One region of the Mesorhizobium sp. CO1-1-8 genome, then DNA from elsewhere that is predicted to be linked to it. Evidence: riboswitches for the same ligand, from Rfam matches in the RefSeq annotation. Region 1 holds a riboswitch; the other holds the start of a gene.

Evidence for each region. A riboswitch is a leader RNA that binds a small molecule or an ion and turns the genes downstream of it on or off. The one in region 1 is predicted to bind thiamine pyrophosphate.
Region 2: linked by a shared signal. The riboswitch ahead of LB558_RS22375 (Ykof family thiamine-binding protein) and the one ahead of thiB (thiamine ABC transporter substrate binding subunit) in region 1 are both predicted to bind thiamine pyrophosphate.

Annotation. Positions count from the first base shown of each region.
Region 1 covers NZ_JAIUGZ010000019.1:66,389-74,078, reverse strand. Annotated here, with positions in the region: gene LB558_RS28380 (M48 family metalloprotease) at 1-1,145, opposite strand, end outside; gene LB558_RS28375 (ATP-binding cassette domain-containing protein) at 1,359-2,159, opposite strand; gene thiP (thiamine/thiamine pyrophosphate ABC transporter permease) at 2,152-3,735, opposite strand; gene thiB (thiamine ABC transporter substrate binding subunit) at 3,923-4,921, opposite strand; TPP riboswitch at 4,965-5,079, opposite strand; gene LB558_RS28360 (thiamine diphosphokinase) at 5,167-5,811, shown strand; gene LB558_RS28355 (ABC-F family ATP-binding cassette domain-containing protein) at 5,813-7,633, shown strand.
Region 2 covers NZ_JAIUGZ010000012.1:36,849-44,538, reverse strand. Annotated here, with positions in the region: gene LB558_RS22390 (glycosyltransferase family 39 protein) at 1-867, shown strand, start outside; gene msrA (peptide-methionine (S)-S-oxide reductase MsrA) at 950-1,468, shown strand; gene LB558_RS22380 (hypothetical protein) at 1,566-1,895, opposite strand; TPP riboswitch at 2,090-2,203, shown strand; gene LB558_RS22375 (Ykof family thiamine-binding protein) at 2,194-2,802, shown strand; gene LB558_RS22370 (ABC transporter permease) at 2,895-3,656, shown strand; gene LB558_RS22365 (ABC transporter ATP-binding protein) at 3,653-4,417, shown strand; gene LB558_RS22360 (ABC transporter substrate-binding protein) at 4,414-5,436, shown strand; gene LB558_RS22355 (methyltransferase family protein) at 5,611-6,306, shown strand; gene LB558_RS22350 (DUF3309 family protein) at 6,741-6,938, shown strand.

The DNA of each region.
Region 1 (7,690 bases):
CCTTCGGCGCCGGCATGCGCGGTCGCCGCCTCATTGCCGTTGATGGTTTCCTGCTTGACGCTGCTGTCGACGAGACCAGCCACCCAGCCGCTGCGGATATAGTCGGTCAGCGCCCGGTTCTTGTCGATGGAAACGCCATCGAAACGGATCGCTATGTCGCCGGGGCCGGTGGCCGTCACCGCTGCCGCCGAATTGTCGATGATGAAGCCGTCCGGCACCGTGAACGACACGCCAAGACCCGGATGCAGGAAGGTTTCGCCGCGCACATAGCCTTCCTCGGGCGTGTCGCCATAGAGCAGGCCGTCTATGCCGGCGAGGAAGGAATCGCGGTCGCGCGTGCCGACGCCCGGCGCGCCGAACTGGCGAGCATGGCGCTGCGCCAGATCGATGCGCTGCGGCGTGTTGGGGTGCGTGGCCAGGAAGTCGAGGCTGGCATCGGTGGCGCCGCTGATCGAGCGGAAATCGGTATAGGCCGACATCGACTGAAGGAAGCGGCCTGCGGCGAAAGGATCGTAGCCGGCCTCGCCGATCGACTTGATCCCGATGGCGTCGGCTTCCAGCTCCTGGTTGCGCGAGAATTGCGCCAGCCTCAGCTTGCCGCGGATCAACGCCGCCTTGGCGGTCGGGCTGTCGCCGAGCACGTCGGAAACGACCTTGGTCGCGAGGCCTTCCTCTGCCTCGAGCTGCTGGCGCTGCAAGCCGTGATTGGCGGTGACGTGGCCCATCTCATGCGCGATGACGGCGGCAAGCTCGGCCGAATCATTGGCCAGCGCCAGCAGGCCGCGCGTAATGTAGAGATAGCCGCCCGGCAGCGCGAAGGCGTTGACGTTGGGCGAATTCAATATGGTGATGCGATAGGTCTGCGTCGGGTTGGCGGACACCACCGTCAAACTACCGACCACCTTGGCGACCATGCGCTCGAGCTTGGGGTCGGAATATTCACCGCCATAGGTCGCCAGGATGCGCGGATGCTGCGCCTTGGCCAATTCGGCGAGCTTGTTGTTGGCGCCGACATTGTCCACCGTGATCGGCTTGTCGGAAGGCTGGAAGCCGGACTCCTGGACTTCCGGCGGCGTGAACATCTGGCAGCTCGCCAGCGCCACGGCAAAACCGGCCAGCGCGAGAAAGCGCGCCAGCGGTTTCATTCCCAATGTGTTAGCGCCGATCGCCAGAACGGCTTCCTTTCCGGTCCCGGCACATGACAATGAAAATCGGGGGCGATCTTCGGAATGTTCACGTGCCATATCTCAAACTGCTGCAAATCACGGCCTGTGCCCGACCGATAGGGCGGACCTAGCCACACTCCCCCGGTCATGGCAAGCAAACGCCACATCGCCTGGGACCGGTTTGACCGTAAATTATGTCCGCTTCCGGGCAACATCGCGTGATGTGGAATATCCGGCAGCCGCGCCGATATAGCGCCGGAACGCCTCCGGACCAGCCCCGGTAAAGAAATCATCCGCCTTGCCGGTCGCGGCGACCAACCCATTGTCGAGAAATACGATATGCTCGCCGATACGGCGGGCGTCTTCCGGCTGATGGGTGACGAACAGAACCGTCATGCCCCGCTCGGCATGAACGGCGGCGACCAGGTCAAGCATGTCGTCGCGCAACGCGGGACCGAGCGAGGCGAAGGGTTCGTCGAGCAGCAACACCGGCCGGTCGCGCACCAGCACGCGGGCCAGGGCGACGCGCTGGCGTTCCCCGCCGGAGAGTTCGCGCGGCAGACGCTTTTCCTTGCCCGCAAGGCCGGTGCGCACAAGCGCCTCGGCGATAGCGGCGTGGTCCCCCTGGATCAGCCGCAGGGATGGAGAGCGGCCGAGCCCGACATTCTGCTCGACGGAAAGGTGCGCGAAGAGATTGTTCTCCTGGAACACCATCGACACCGGCCGCGCCGAGGCCGGCTCGGCGCTGACATCGACATCGCCGATCAGCACGCGGCCCGACTGTGGGGTCTCGAAGCCGGCGACCAGATTGAGCAGCGTCGACTTGCCCGAGCCGCTCGGCCCCATGATGGCGGTGATCTTCGCCGTGGCAAACTCGACGTCGAAGACAAGCGGCGCCTCGCCATAGCTGCCATGACCACCATAACTGAACGACACCTTGTCCAGCCGCACCGGCGCGCCCTTTTCGAGCCTGTTGGCCGCCCTCTCACGCATCGCGGGCCTTCTCCCTTCCCAGCCAGTGCGCCGCCACGATCAAGGCGAGACAGACGAGGCCGAGCAGCAGTGCCAGGCCGGCGGCATCCTCGGTGCGGTAGCTGCCCATCCGCGCCAGAAGAAGGTAGGGCAATGTCTGCACGGAATCACTGCCGAACAAGGCAATGACGCCGAGATCGCCGAGCGACAGCGCCATGGCGAAAGCGAAGGCCGTGGCGAGCGGTCGCCGCAGCGACGGCCAGTCGACCAGCATCAGCCGGTTCCAGCCCGCAATGCCGAGTTGTGCACAGAGCCGTTCGTGACGCTCGCTGGCCGCATCATAGGCGGGACGGACGGCGCGCAAGGCAAACGGCATCGCCATCACCGCGTTGACGGTGACGACCATGACCGGAGCAATGGCGAAGACATCGCCGACATGGCGCAACAACAGGAACCAGCCGGCGCCGACGACGATCGGCGGCACGACCAAGACAAAGCCTGCGCCTGTATCGGCAGCGTGTTCGAGCAGTGTCTTTGCGCCGGCACGGCGGTTCAGCGCCAGTGCCCGCCGCGCCATCGTCAACGCCAGCGACAGCATCACCGAGAGCAGCGCCGACAGGAAGCCGAGCACTACGCTGGTCAGCGTCGCCTGCCGGACAGTGGCCTCACCGGCCAGCCGGCCGAGATCGGCGCCGAGCCCGGCCATCACAGTGGCGGCCATCGGTCCGACAACGAACAGCAGTGCCAGGACGATGAGGAGCGCGTTCAACCAGGTCTCGCTCCGATTGACCGAGAGATAGCGACGTTGCGCGACCGGCAAATTGGTGTCGCCGACCACGTTGGCGCCCAGGCGCGTCAGTGCCAGCACCACGATAAAGGTCAAGGCAATCTGCAGCAGCGTCAGTGTGACCGCGCGCGCGGGATCGAAATCGAAGCGAAGCGCCTGGTAGATGCCGACCTCCAGCGTCGTCGCGGCTGGCCCGCCGCCCAGTATCAGCACGATGGTGAAGGATGTGATGCAGAGCATGAAGACAAGCCCGGCGACCCCCGGCAGGGCAGCGCGCAGCGTTGGCCATTCGATCAGCCGGAACGCCGGCCGCGCCGCCATGCCGAGCTGGCTCGCCAGCCGCCATTGGTCGGTCGGTATGGTCTGCAGCGCCTCGAGGAACAGCCGCGTCGCCAGCGGCAGGTTGAAGAAGACATGGGCGACGAGGATGCCGGACAGGCCATAGATGCCCGGCCAGCTTCCACCGCCGATCACGGCGAGCACGCCGGCGAAATAGCCGGCACGGCCATAAAGCGTCAGGAGGCCGAGGGCCGCGACGATGGCCGGCAGTGCCAACGGTACCGCGAAGAGCTGCAGGATGAAGGCGCGGCCGAAGAAGCGTGGATGCCGCGACAGCGCGCGCGCCACGAACAACGCCGGCCCGACGGAAAGCAGCGTCGACAGCGCCGCCTGCCAGAGCGTGAAGCGAATGACGCGAAGCAGATAGGGGTCGAAGGCTGCCCAGGCGCCCGACAAATCATGGGCGCCCTCGAAAAGCAGGCCAGCAAACGCGCCGCCGATCAGCAGCGCGATTGCAGCGAGCGCGACAATGCCGGCACTGGCGCGGGGGTCAGTGGGCGCGCGCTTTCCACCCTCCCCCTTGTGGGGAGGACCGGAGCGCGGATGCCGCGACGCGCTGTCCGCGATCCGGGACGGGGGTGATTCTGGGCTCAGCGTCGGCACCCCGCTCCGCTACGCGGATCGACCCTCCCCACTAGGGGGAGGGTGAAGAGCGCGCTCACTTGCTCATCACCGCCAGCCATTCATCTACCCAGGCCTTGCGGTTGGCGGCGACCTCTTGCGGGCTGAACAGCAAGGTCTTCGTTGGCTTGACCAGTTTGTCGAAGGCCGGATTGAGCGGCTTGTCGGTCCTGCCTGCCGGGAACATCCAGTTGGTCTCGGGGATGGCATCCTGGAACTTCGGCCCGGTCATGAAGGCCATGAACTTTGCCGCCAGCGGATTTTTTGCCCCCGTCGTGGTGATGCCCGCCACCTCGATCTGCAGATACTCGCCCTCCTCGAAGGAGGCCGCCTGGTAGCGTTCGGTGTTCTCGGCGACCATGTGGTAGGCCGGCGACGTCGTGTAGGACAGCACCATCGGCGCCTCGCCCTTGGTGAACAGCCCATAGGCCTCGCTCCAGCCCGGCGTCACGGTCAGCACCTTCGCCTTGAGCTTGGCCCAGGCCTCCGGCGCCTTGTCGCCATAGACCGACTTGACCCACAGAAGCAGGCCGAGGCCCGGCGTCGAGGTGCGCGGATCCTGGATGACGATCTTGTCGTCGGCACTGCCTTCGACCAGCTCCTTCAGGCTCTTCGGCGGGTTCTTCAGCTTCTGCGTGTCGTAGATGACAGCGAAATAGCCGTAGTCGAAGGGGACAAACGTATCGTCGCTCCAGCCGCCCGGCACATTGACGTCGGCCACCGCGCCATGCGGCGCGAACAGGCCTGACGCCTTGGCATCGGCGGTGAGATTGGTGTCGAGGCCAAGCACGATATCGGCCTTGGTCGATGCGCCTTCCAATCTGACGCGGTTGAGCAGCGCGACGCCATCGGCGACCGAGACGAACTCGACGTCGCAGCCGCATTCAGCCTCGAACTCCTTCTTCACCACGGGACCCGGACCCCAGTCGGCGGTGAAACTCTCATAGGTGTAGACGGTGAGCTTGTCCTTGGCCAAGGCCGGCCCGGACAAGGCCACGACGGTTGCTGAAACAAGAGCGTATAAAAGCGTGCGCATCGGCGCCTCCTTCGTTCGAATTGAAAGGAATTGAGGCGTCGGACTGTCCGAAACGTCTAATCCCTCCGCCGGTACAAACCGGATCAGGTTCAGCGGGTTGGCGAGACTGCCTCTCAGCCGGTCCGCGAAGATCGCGTCCGGCACCCCGTTAGAGCGTTTCGACACATAGGCCGGGCCGATCCCCCATGCAAGTGGGAGTTTGCCGCCTTCCGTTTCCCGTGCCGGGCTGGTAAGGGCCACACGATATGAGCACATTCACCATCCTGCTTGGCGGCGATCTCATCCGCACGCCACGGCTCGACCGTCAGGTCGAAGGCTCCCGCGTCATCGCCGCCGACGCCGGCATCGGTCATGCGCGGTTGCTGGGTCTCGTGCCGGAACTGTGGGTGGGCGATTTCGATTCCGTGCCGGCGAACCTGCCGGACGATCTCGCTTCCGTGCCGCGCCGGACCTTCCCGACGGAAAAGGACCAGACCGATGGCGAACTTGCCATCGCCGCAGCACTGGAACGCGGCGCGACCAGCCTGGTGCTCGCCGGCGCCTTTGGCGGCAGGCGCGCCGACCACGCTTTTCTGCATCTGGCGCTTGCCTTGCGCCTGGCCGAAGCAGGGACCGATGTGCTTTTGACCAGCGGCGCTCAGGAAGGTATCCCTCTGCTGCGCGGAACGGCCGGCTTCGACTATGCCGACGGCACGCTGTTTTCGGTGCTCGGCTTTTCCGAGCTCGACGGCCTGACCGTCGCCGGCGCCAAATGGCCGCTCGCTTACGTCAGGGTGGCCTTCGGTTCGTCGCTGACTATTTCCAACGAGGTCAAGGGCCACCTCGAAATCGCGTTGGACCATGGCAGCGCGATGCTGCTCGCTCATCCCTATCCCTTACCTGAAAGCTGACATGGCCCCGCCCCTTCTCAACCTCGACGGGATAAAACTGACCTTCGGCGGCACGCCGCTGCTCGATGGTGCCGCCTTGACGGCCTCAGTCGGCGACAAGATCGCGCTGGTCGGCCGCAACGGATCCGGCAAGTCGACGCTGCTGAAGATCGCCGCCGGCCTGATCGAGCCGCAGGATGGCGAGGTGTTCCGCCAGCCTTCGGCAACCGTCCGCTATCTGCCGCAGATGCCCGACATGGAGGGTTTTGCCACTGTCCGCGCCTATGTCGAGGCCGGGCTTGGCCCCGCCGACGATCCCTACCGCGCCAGCTATCTGATGGAGCATCTCGGATTGTCGGGTGAGGAACGTCCGAACGACCTGTCGGGCGGCGAGGCGAGGCGCGCCGCCCTTGCCCGCGTCATGGCGCCTGAGCCCGACATCCTGCTGCTTGATGAGCCGACCAACCATCTCGACCTCTCGGTGATCGAATGGCTGGAAGAAGAGCTCATCCGCACCTCCACGGCACTGATCGTCATCTCGCACGACCGCCGCTTTCTCGAGCGTGTGTCGCGCGCCACCGTCTGGCTCGATCGCGGCCAGACCCGCAGGCTGGACAAGGGCTTTGGCCATTTCGAGGAATGGCGCGACCTCGTGCTGGAGGAAGAAGAGCGCGAACAGCACAAGCTCGGCCGCCAGATCGTGCGTGAGGAGCACTGGCTGCGCTACGGTGTGACGGCGCGGCGCAAGCGCAACATGCGCCGTCTCGGCGAATTGCAAACCATGCGCCAGCGTTTCCGTGGCCATCGTGGCGCCGAAGGATCGGCCACCATGGTGGCCAGCGACGCCGCCGAATCCGGCAAGCTGGTGATCGAGGCCAAGAACATCGAGAAGAGTTTTGGCGACCTCACCGTGGTCAAGGGGTTCTCGACCCGCATCCAGCGCGGCGACCGCGTTGGCCTGGTCGGACCGAACGGCGTCGGCAAGACGACGCTGTTGAAGATGCTGACCGGCGAGATGAAGCCCGACGCCGGCTCGATACGGCTCGGCACCAATCTGGAGATCGCCACGCTGGACCAGAAGCGCGAGGCGGTCGACCCGCAGGAGACGCTGGCGCAGTATCTCACCGATGGGCGCGGCGAGAACCTCGTCATCAATGGCGAACAGCGCCATGTCGTCTCCTACATGAAGGATTTCCTGTTCAAGCCGGAGCAGGCGCGCACGCCGGTGCGCGAGCTTTCCGGCGGCGAACGGGCACGCCTGCTGCTGGCGCGCGTGCTGGCGCGGCCGGCAAACCTTCTGGTGCTCGATGAGCCGACCAACGATCTCGACATGGAAACGCTGGAGCTGTTGCAGGAACTGGTCGCCGGCTTCGCCGGCACGGTCATCCTGGTCAGCCACGACCGCGATTTCCTCGATCGCACCGTGACCAGCCTGATCGCGCCGGATGGTGACGGCCGCTGGATCGAATATGCCGGCGGTTACTCCGACATGCTGGCGCAGCGCGGCGGCACCCGGCTGGACGACCGCAAGGCGCGCGCGAAGGCCGAAAACGGCGAAGCGCCCGCACCAGGCAAGAGCGAGGCCGCAGCGACGAAGGGGCCGGCTAAGAAACTGTCGTTCAAGCAGAAGTTCGCACTGGAATCCCTGCCCAAGAAAATCGAAGCTGTGATGGGGTCGATCTCGAGGCTTGAGAACAACATCGCCGATCCCGCCTATTACGAGCGCGACCCCGCCTCCTTCCAGAAAACCATCGCCGCCCTGGATAAGGAGCGCGCCACGCTGGCGGCGCTCGAGGAAGAGTGGCTGGAACTGGAGATGCTGCGCGAAGAGATGGAAGGGTGAGGAGTGTTCGGCGGTAGGCCGATCAATCGACAGCGATTTGTCGATTGAAGCGACGAA
Region 2 (7,690 bases), on a different contig from region 1:
GCCGCCGCGCCGCTGGCCGTCCAACTCTACCGCATCGATTTCCTGCCGCTGACCTATGTCGCCGGCCGCGATGAATGGGTGTTGGTCCACCGCGCCCGCCTCTATTATATCGGCGTCCAGATAGCGGGGCTCTGCGGCTTATTGCTGGTGCTGGCGATATCGGGGCTGTTGCGGCGTTCGCCCGCGCCGGAGCAGCCCGTCGAGCGCGGCACGCTGGTCTATCTCGTGTGGATGGGGCTTGGTCCGGCGGTGCTTGTCATGGTGGCCTCGCTGTTCACCGGCGCCGGCGAGGCCTGGGGCGCGCCGATGTACAATCTTGTAGGCATTGTGGCGATCGCCTTGCTGGGTCATCGGCTCGGCGCCATCGAGATGCGACGGCTGGCGATCTGCGCGTTCGTCTGCATTGTCGGCATGTCCAGCGCCTATGCGGGCATCCGCTGGACGAGCTGCAATTTGCGCGGGCGCATGGATGCCGTCTGCTGGCCGGCGCGGCAGATCTCGGACGAAGCCGAGGCCGTCTGGCACGCGGCAGTGCCCGGTCGGCTCGATATCGTCGGCGGCGATACCCGCATCGCGTTGCTGGCGGGCCTCAACGCCTATGACAAGCCGTCGATCTTCACGGACCTCGACATGCGGCTCGCCCCCTGGATCACCAGCCAGCGGCTGCGCGATCACGGCATGCTCCTGGTCTGGCCCGGGAGTGGCGTGCCGCCTCGGCTGCTGGCGTGGCTGCGCAATATCCCGGTCAAGACCGTTCTTTTCGACTGGTCGCTCAGGGCACCACCGGTGGCCATCAGCTTTGCCGCCATTCCGCCCGGCGTGAAGCAGCCGGGTTTGATCGACAGCCTCGCCCAACCGAGCAATTGAAGTAGATCCACCGCGTCCGCTGGACGAAGCAGGTGATAATGCCCATTTATGGCGAGACCACTTGCTTTTGAGGAGACGTGACATGGCGACTTCGACCGAACGTGCAGTCCTTGCCGGCGGCTGTTTCTGGGGCATGCAGGATTTGATACGGCGCTATCCCGGCGTCATCTCCACCCGTGTCGGCTACAGCGGCGGCGACGTGCCCAACGCCACCTACCGCCACCACGGCAGCCACGCTGAAGCCATCGAGATCAATTTCGATCCGGCCGTCATAAGCTATCGCACGCTGCTGGAACGCTTTTTCCAGATCCACGATCCGACGACCCGCAACCGCCAGGGCAACGATGTCGGGATGAGCTATCGCTCGGCGATCTATTACACCAGCGACGAACAGAAGCGCGTCGCCGAGGACACCATCGCCGATGTCGATGCCTCGGGCCTGTGGCCGGGCAAGGCCGTCACCGAAGTCGCACCCGTTGGCCCTTTCTGGGAAGCCGAGCCCGAGCATCAGGACTATCTGGAGAAATATCCCAACGGATACACCTGCCACTTCATCAGGCCGGGCTGGAAGCTGCCGGTCCGCGAAAAGGCGGTTTCGTAGAGTTCAAGCTTGTGCCAAAAACCCGATCCTTGCTTGGTGGTAGAAGAAAGCCGCGGAGGTTGTGCTCCGCGGCTTTGGTTCGATTGCGTGCAACAGATTACTTGCCGCAATGGTTGTCGTTGACTGTCGGCGAGGTGGTGCCTGGGGAGGTGCCGTTGGCATCTGCCTGCGCCCCTTGCGGACTTGCCGGGCAATTCTGATCCGCGTTTGAATTCATGTTCCCAACCGTGCCGGTCGTGCTGTTGGTCGTGCCCGGGTCGACAGTGTCGGGGTCGACCGGGCTCGGCGAAGCAGGGGTTTTTGGGTCGACCGTCACCGACTGACCGCTGCCACCGCCATTCGCGCTGTTATCGCCAGCACTTTGCGCCATGGCTGATGTGGCCAGGCCAATGGTGAGAGCCGAAGCTGCGAGGATTTTCATGAACATGGTTTGTCTCCATTTCTGTGAACTCGTCGCTCATTCTTACGAAGGTGATCGCATCGCGACTATCGGGACAACCGGTCGCGGCAGTGAAGGTTCCCGACAAAATTCCGCTCAGGCGCACCCCGACTGGCGCAATCCTTTTGGCGCAGTGTGCTAAAAAAACGGCTTTCCCTTCAACTCGAATGATGCTTTAAGGCGCACATCCACAGGGGTGCTCCGTACGGTCGGGGCTGAGACGGGGGCGGCAAGCCCACAGACCCTAGAAGCTGATCTGGGTAATACCAGCGGAGCGAGGCGGGCGATGTTTTCAGGCGCACAGATTTCCCTATACCCCATGACCGACGATTTCGTCGGCGTCATCCTTGGCGCGCTCGGTGCGCTCGATCCCTGGCGCGACAAGCTCAGGATCGAGACCGACGACACCTCGACCCTGCTGGTCGGGCCGCCCGAAGTGCTGTTTCCTGCCATGCGCGACCTCTTCGTGGCGGCGGCACGCAGCGGCAAGCATTGCGTGTTGTCGACTACCATCTCGCGCGGCTGCCCTGGCGAGCCGGACGATCCGATCTGCCGCTCCGATGCACTTGGCGGGCCCGTCGGGCCACTCGGCCCGCGCAAGGATGCGGCCATCGCGGCGGTGCGCAATGCTGCTGTCACCGGCCAGCCGGCGGCAGCACAGTTCTCGCTCTATGTGATGGGCACCGACGACCACATGGAAGAGATCTACGGCTGCATAGATTTTCTCAAGCAGTCCGGCGTCTATGAGCGTTCGAAGCATTTCTGCACGAAACTGCGCGGTGATGCCGGTGCGATCTTTTCGGCGCTGGACGAGGCTTTCTGCCGCTTCGGACCAGGCGCCGGCCACGTAACCCTCGACGTCACGGTCTCGGCCAACAGCCCGTCGGCTGTCTGAAGCCGCGCCGCTCTCGCGGCCGTCAAAGGTTATCTCCCGTGGTCTCATCATCAGTCGCTTCGCGCCCGATCGCGAGCTTTCTTATCAAGGCAATGCCGGCCACTATCTCGGTCGGTTTGCTCCTGCTGGCATGGCAGCTTTATGCCACCTATTCCGGCATCAGGCCGACGATACTGCCTGCGCCGTTACGCGTCTTCGAACAAGCGATGCTCAATCGCGAGGCGCTGGCCGACAACGCCATTCCGACCATCGGCGCCACGCTGCTTGGCTTTGCCTGTTCGCTCAGCGCCGCCTTCGTGCTGTCGATGCTGGTCGACTTCTACCAGCCGCTGCGGCGTGCGCTATTTCCCGTCTTCATCGTCAGCCAGACCTTGCCGCTGGTGGCGATCGCGCCGCTGGTGGTGCTGTGGTTCGGCTTCGGGCTGGCGCCCAAGATCATGCTGGTGGCGCTGGTTACCTTCTTTCCGATGCTGGTTGCATTGGTCGAGGGCTATGAGTCGACCGAGGTCGAGATCGGGCAAATGCTGCGCGCCATGGGGGCAGGGCGCTGGCGTATCTTCCTGCTGGCGCGGCTGCCTTCGGCGCTGCCTTATTTCTTCGCCGGCCTGAGGATCTCCATCACCTATGCGGTGGTTGGCGCGATCTTCGCCGAATATGCCGGTGCCGCGAAGGGACTGGGCATCTACATGCTCAACGCCAAGAACAATTTCCGCCCTGATCTGGTTCTTGCCGCTGTCGGTGTCAGCGCGACGCTGACTCTTATTCTGTTTGGGTTGACTGTACTGCTGCAGCGCCTTGCCATGCCTTGGGAGCGAGCCGGCAAGAAAACCGAGGGGAAGGGGCCGCGGCGATGAGCCGGCTCGAACTGCGGCATGTGCGCAAGGCGTTCGGTGGGCTCGACGTGCTGGCCGATATTTCGCTCAGCGTCGGCGCTGGTGAATTCGTCTCGATCCTTGGGCCCTCCGGCGCCGGCAAGTCGACGCTCTTCCAGCTTCTGACCGGCGCCGAGCATGGCGAGGGCGAGATGTTGTTCGACGGCGCGCGCCTCGATGACCACGGCAGGCACTTCGCCTTCATGCCGCAACGCGACGCGCTGATGCCGTGGCGGCGCATTCTCGACAACACGACGCTCGGGCTCGAAGTGCAAGGCATGAGGAGACAGGCGGCGCGGGCGTGCGTTGCGCCGTTGTTTGCCGAATTCGGGCTTGCCGGCTTCGAGCGGCATTTTCCCGCGCAGCTGTCCGGCGGCATGCGCCAGCGCGCGGCCTTGCTGCGCACGGTGGTCCAGCAGCGCGACATGCTTTTGCTCGACGAGCCGTTCGGTGCGCTCGACGCGCTGACCCGCACCGCCATGCAGCGCTGGCTCGAACAGATGTGGCGGCAGCACCGCTGGACGGCGCTCTTGATCACCCATGACGTGCGCGAAGCCGTGTTCCTGTCCGACCGCATCTATGTGCTGTCGGCACGTCCGGCCCGCATCGTGCGTGAAATCAAGGTGCCGTTGCCGCGCCCGCGCAGCCTTGGCGGAGAACACGCGCGGCAGGCAAGCGCGCTCGAGGCCGAGATTCTCGACATCATCCTCAACCCCCAATCCATCCAAAGGACACGGCCATGACTGACTTGACGCGCCGGCAGGCCTTGCTGCTGACCCTTGCCGCCGGCCTTCCGCTCGTTGCCGGAGCAAGTCGAACCCAAGCACAATCGGCGGCAAAAAAGGTCACCGTCGCCCTCGACTGGACGGTCAACACCAACCACATCGGACTGTTTGTGGCCTGCGACAAAGGGTTTTATCGCGAGGCCGGGCTCGCGGTCGACATCCTGCCCTATAGCGATACCGGTGCGGGCACGCTGGTCGCAAACCGCGTCGCTGATTTCGGCATCAACGGCACCATCAGCCTGTTCACCCAGAAAACCTCCGGGGCGGATCTGAAGGGCGTCTATGCGGTGGTACAGTCCGAAACCGGCCGCGTGGTGTTCAATGCGGCACGCAACGAGATCAAAAGCCCAAGGAGTCTTGACGGCTTGATCTATGGCGGCTTCGGCAGTGCCTGGGAAAACGCGCTGATATCGACCATCATCCGCCATGATGGCGGCAAGGGCAATTTCGAGACGGTGACGCTCGGCACCTCAGCCTATGAGGCGCTGGCCAATGGGTCGGTCGATTTCACGCTTGAAGTCTCGACCTGGGAGGGTGTCGAGGCCGAACTCAAGGGCGTCAAACAGCGCAGCTTCGTCTATGCCGATTATGGCGTGCCTGACGAGCACACGACACTGATCTCTTCGAGCGAAGCCTATCTCCAGGCTAACCCTGAGTCCGCGGCCGCCTTCGTCCAGGCGACACGGCGCGGCTACCAGTTCGCGGTCGGCCACCCCGAAGATGCGGCAGGCCTGCTGATCGCAGCAAACAAGGATGCCTTGACCAATCCGGCGCTGATCCACGCCTCGCTGAAGGCATTGATCGACGGCCACTATCTACGCAGCCAAAGCGGCGCCATCGGGACGATGGATCCGGCCAAGATGGAAGCGATCGGAGACTATCTCTTCGCCTCCGGCATTTTGCGCGATGCCGACGGCAAGCTGGTTGCTCAACGCCCGGATTTCGGGAGCTATTTCCGCAACGACTATCTGAGCTAGCCTGGCAGAACCAAAGGACCTGGGTTGCCAGTCTATTCTGGGCGATCGCTTGGAGCAGGGTCGTCTGGATGTGGCGCCCTGGGCTCCCGACAGGCAGTTTAATACCGATCTGATCTTATTGATTAACTGCCCGGCAATGGTTGCGTGCAAAGGTCGCCCTGAGGGATCATCGGGGTGTTTGCATTGCTCATATCAAAAAGCGAGGCACTTTCGCACGTCAGTGACGGCAGGATTTTGTCCGCAGCCCGCAAGCGCGAAATCCTGGTCGATTTGCGCGAAGGTTTCTTTCGGATCTGCGCGCTGGCCTTCGCGGGCATGTTCGTCTACCGCGGCGTATATCACTTGATGCTCGACCCGACGCGCATCAATGTGGCGCTGTTGGCGATTTCTGAGATCCTGACCTTTACGTGGCTGCTTCTGTCGCGGCGGCCGAAGGTTCGCGACTGGAACCCGCTCACCGTGGTTGTCTCCGTGATCGCCAGCTTCGGTGTCGGCTTCATCGACCTTGAGCCGGGCGTGGCCATCATCCCGGTCTATGTTGCGGCGCCGCTGCAGGCGCTGGCGTTGGGGTTCGTGATCTGGGGAAAGATGTCGCTGGGGCGTTCGTTCGCCATTCTGCCGGGCAATCGCGGCGTGATGACCGGCGGTGCCTACCGCCTGGTGCGGCATCCGATCTATGCCGGCTATCTTACCGGCCATGTCCTGTTTCTGATGTCAGCCTTTTCCTTCTACAATCTCGCCGTCTACGCGGTGATCACCTTCTTCCAGGTGCACCGCATCCTGCGCGAAGAGGCGCTGCTGGCCGCCACGCCGGAGTACCGGGACTATATGAAGCGCGTCCACTACAGGCTGTTCTACGGCGTCGTCTGACAAGCTGGCGCGCAGAATCGTTCGGTCTGCAATCACGCTGGCACCCTTCGCGTGATCTGCGCGCGCTTTCTCCCGCGTAGATTGGTGTCAGTCTGCTAGGCCCAACCTCAAGACATTGGCGGTTGTCATTCCGGTTCTGTCTCAGGCAGGCCCGTTCTGCCTTGTGCCGCGTCTCACTCCGCATCCGGACCATCAACAGACCCTGGGCACTTGCAATCATCGTGGCGGTCTTGCTGTCTCTGCGAGAGGCTCATGCATTGTTCGGCGCGGTGCGCGGCGCCGCAATAGGATAAGCGGAGAAACGTTCGATCATCAATGGATCTGCGCGTTATTTCTGCAAATAACCAATATTACAAATTTTATTAGCATTTTATGTTGCAAATTTTGCTGATGTATACCACCTTTAATTTCAGTATTCTCTCTGTGAAACTGAAATTCGTCGCCTACGGAAAGGCCATGAGCCTGGAACCATACTGATCATCATTCTTATCGTTGCGCTGTTTGGCGGCTTCAGCGGCCTCGGTGGCGGTCCGTTCTACGGTACCGGCTATGGCGGCGGCGGCTTTGGGCTCGTGCTGCTCATCATCGTGCTGTCGTGCTCGGGCGTATCTAGCCGGGTTATCGCCAACTGATCGCAATCTCGTGAGCGCCCCCAATATCGGCGTGCACCGGATTGTGATGCAGGCAAGCCGGCTTGTGATCCTGCACTCTGCAAAACTTTCGTATGGTCATTGCGGTCCACACCCCCCGTGGAAACAAGAGGAGAGGGTCCCACCCCTTGTCCTCCTCCAAGGCCCGCTCCGGTTTACCGTGGCGGGCTTTTGCTTGGCGGTCGAGGGAACCGGCCGTTGATATCGTTGAGTTGCGGAAGGCTGCCAATGCCGCTGACGTTGCGGACGACACTCTGCGAAATTTGAGACGTGAATGTGCTGTAGAAGAAGCGGCTGGCCGCCAGCACGCGAAACTGCTCATCGAGAACCAGAAACGGCTCGGTGATCGTGTTGACAATCGCCTGCGCCAGCGTCTTCGACGTTCACGATGGGTTGAAACATGGCACAAGCCAAACGAGCAGCGTTTTGCCACTCCAAGCGCCGACAGCATATCTTTGCCTGGCCGTTGTCGTCCATAATCCCCAGCGCGGTAATGTCCTGGCAGCTGCGTTGCTGGGCTTGCCACTGAACAGGAAAAGGCGGGCACTTGCCCGCCTTCACCCGGTTGTTCTTTTCGGGCATGCGACCCAGTCGTGCTGCGTCAGTTCGCGCCGCCGAGCTGCTTGGTCATCTTGCAGAAATCGTCATGAGACTTGGCAATGGCCTCGTCGCCACATTGCTTCATCATGCCTGCGCGGTCTTCTTCCTTCATAGCCATCCAGGCGGTCTTGAAT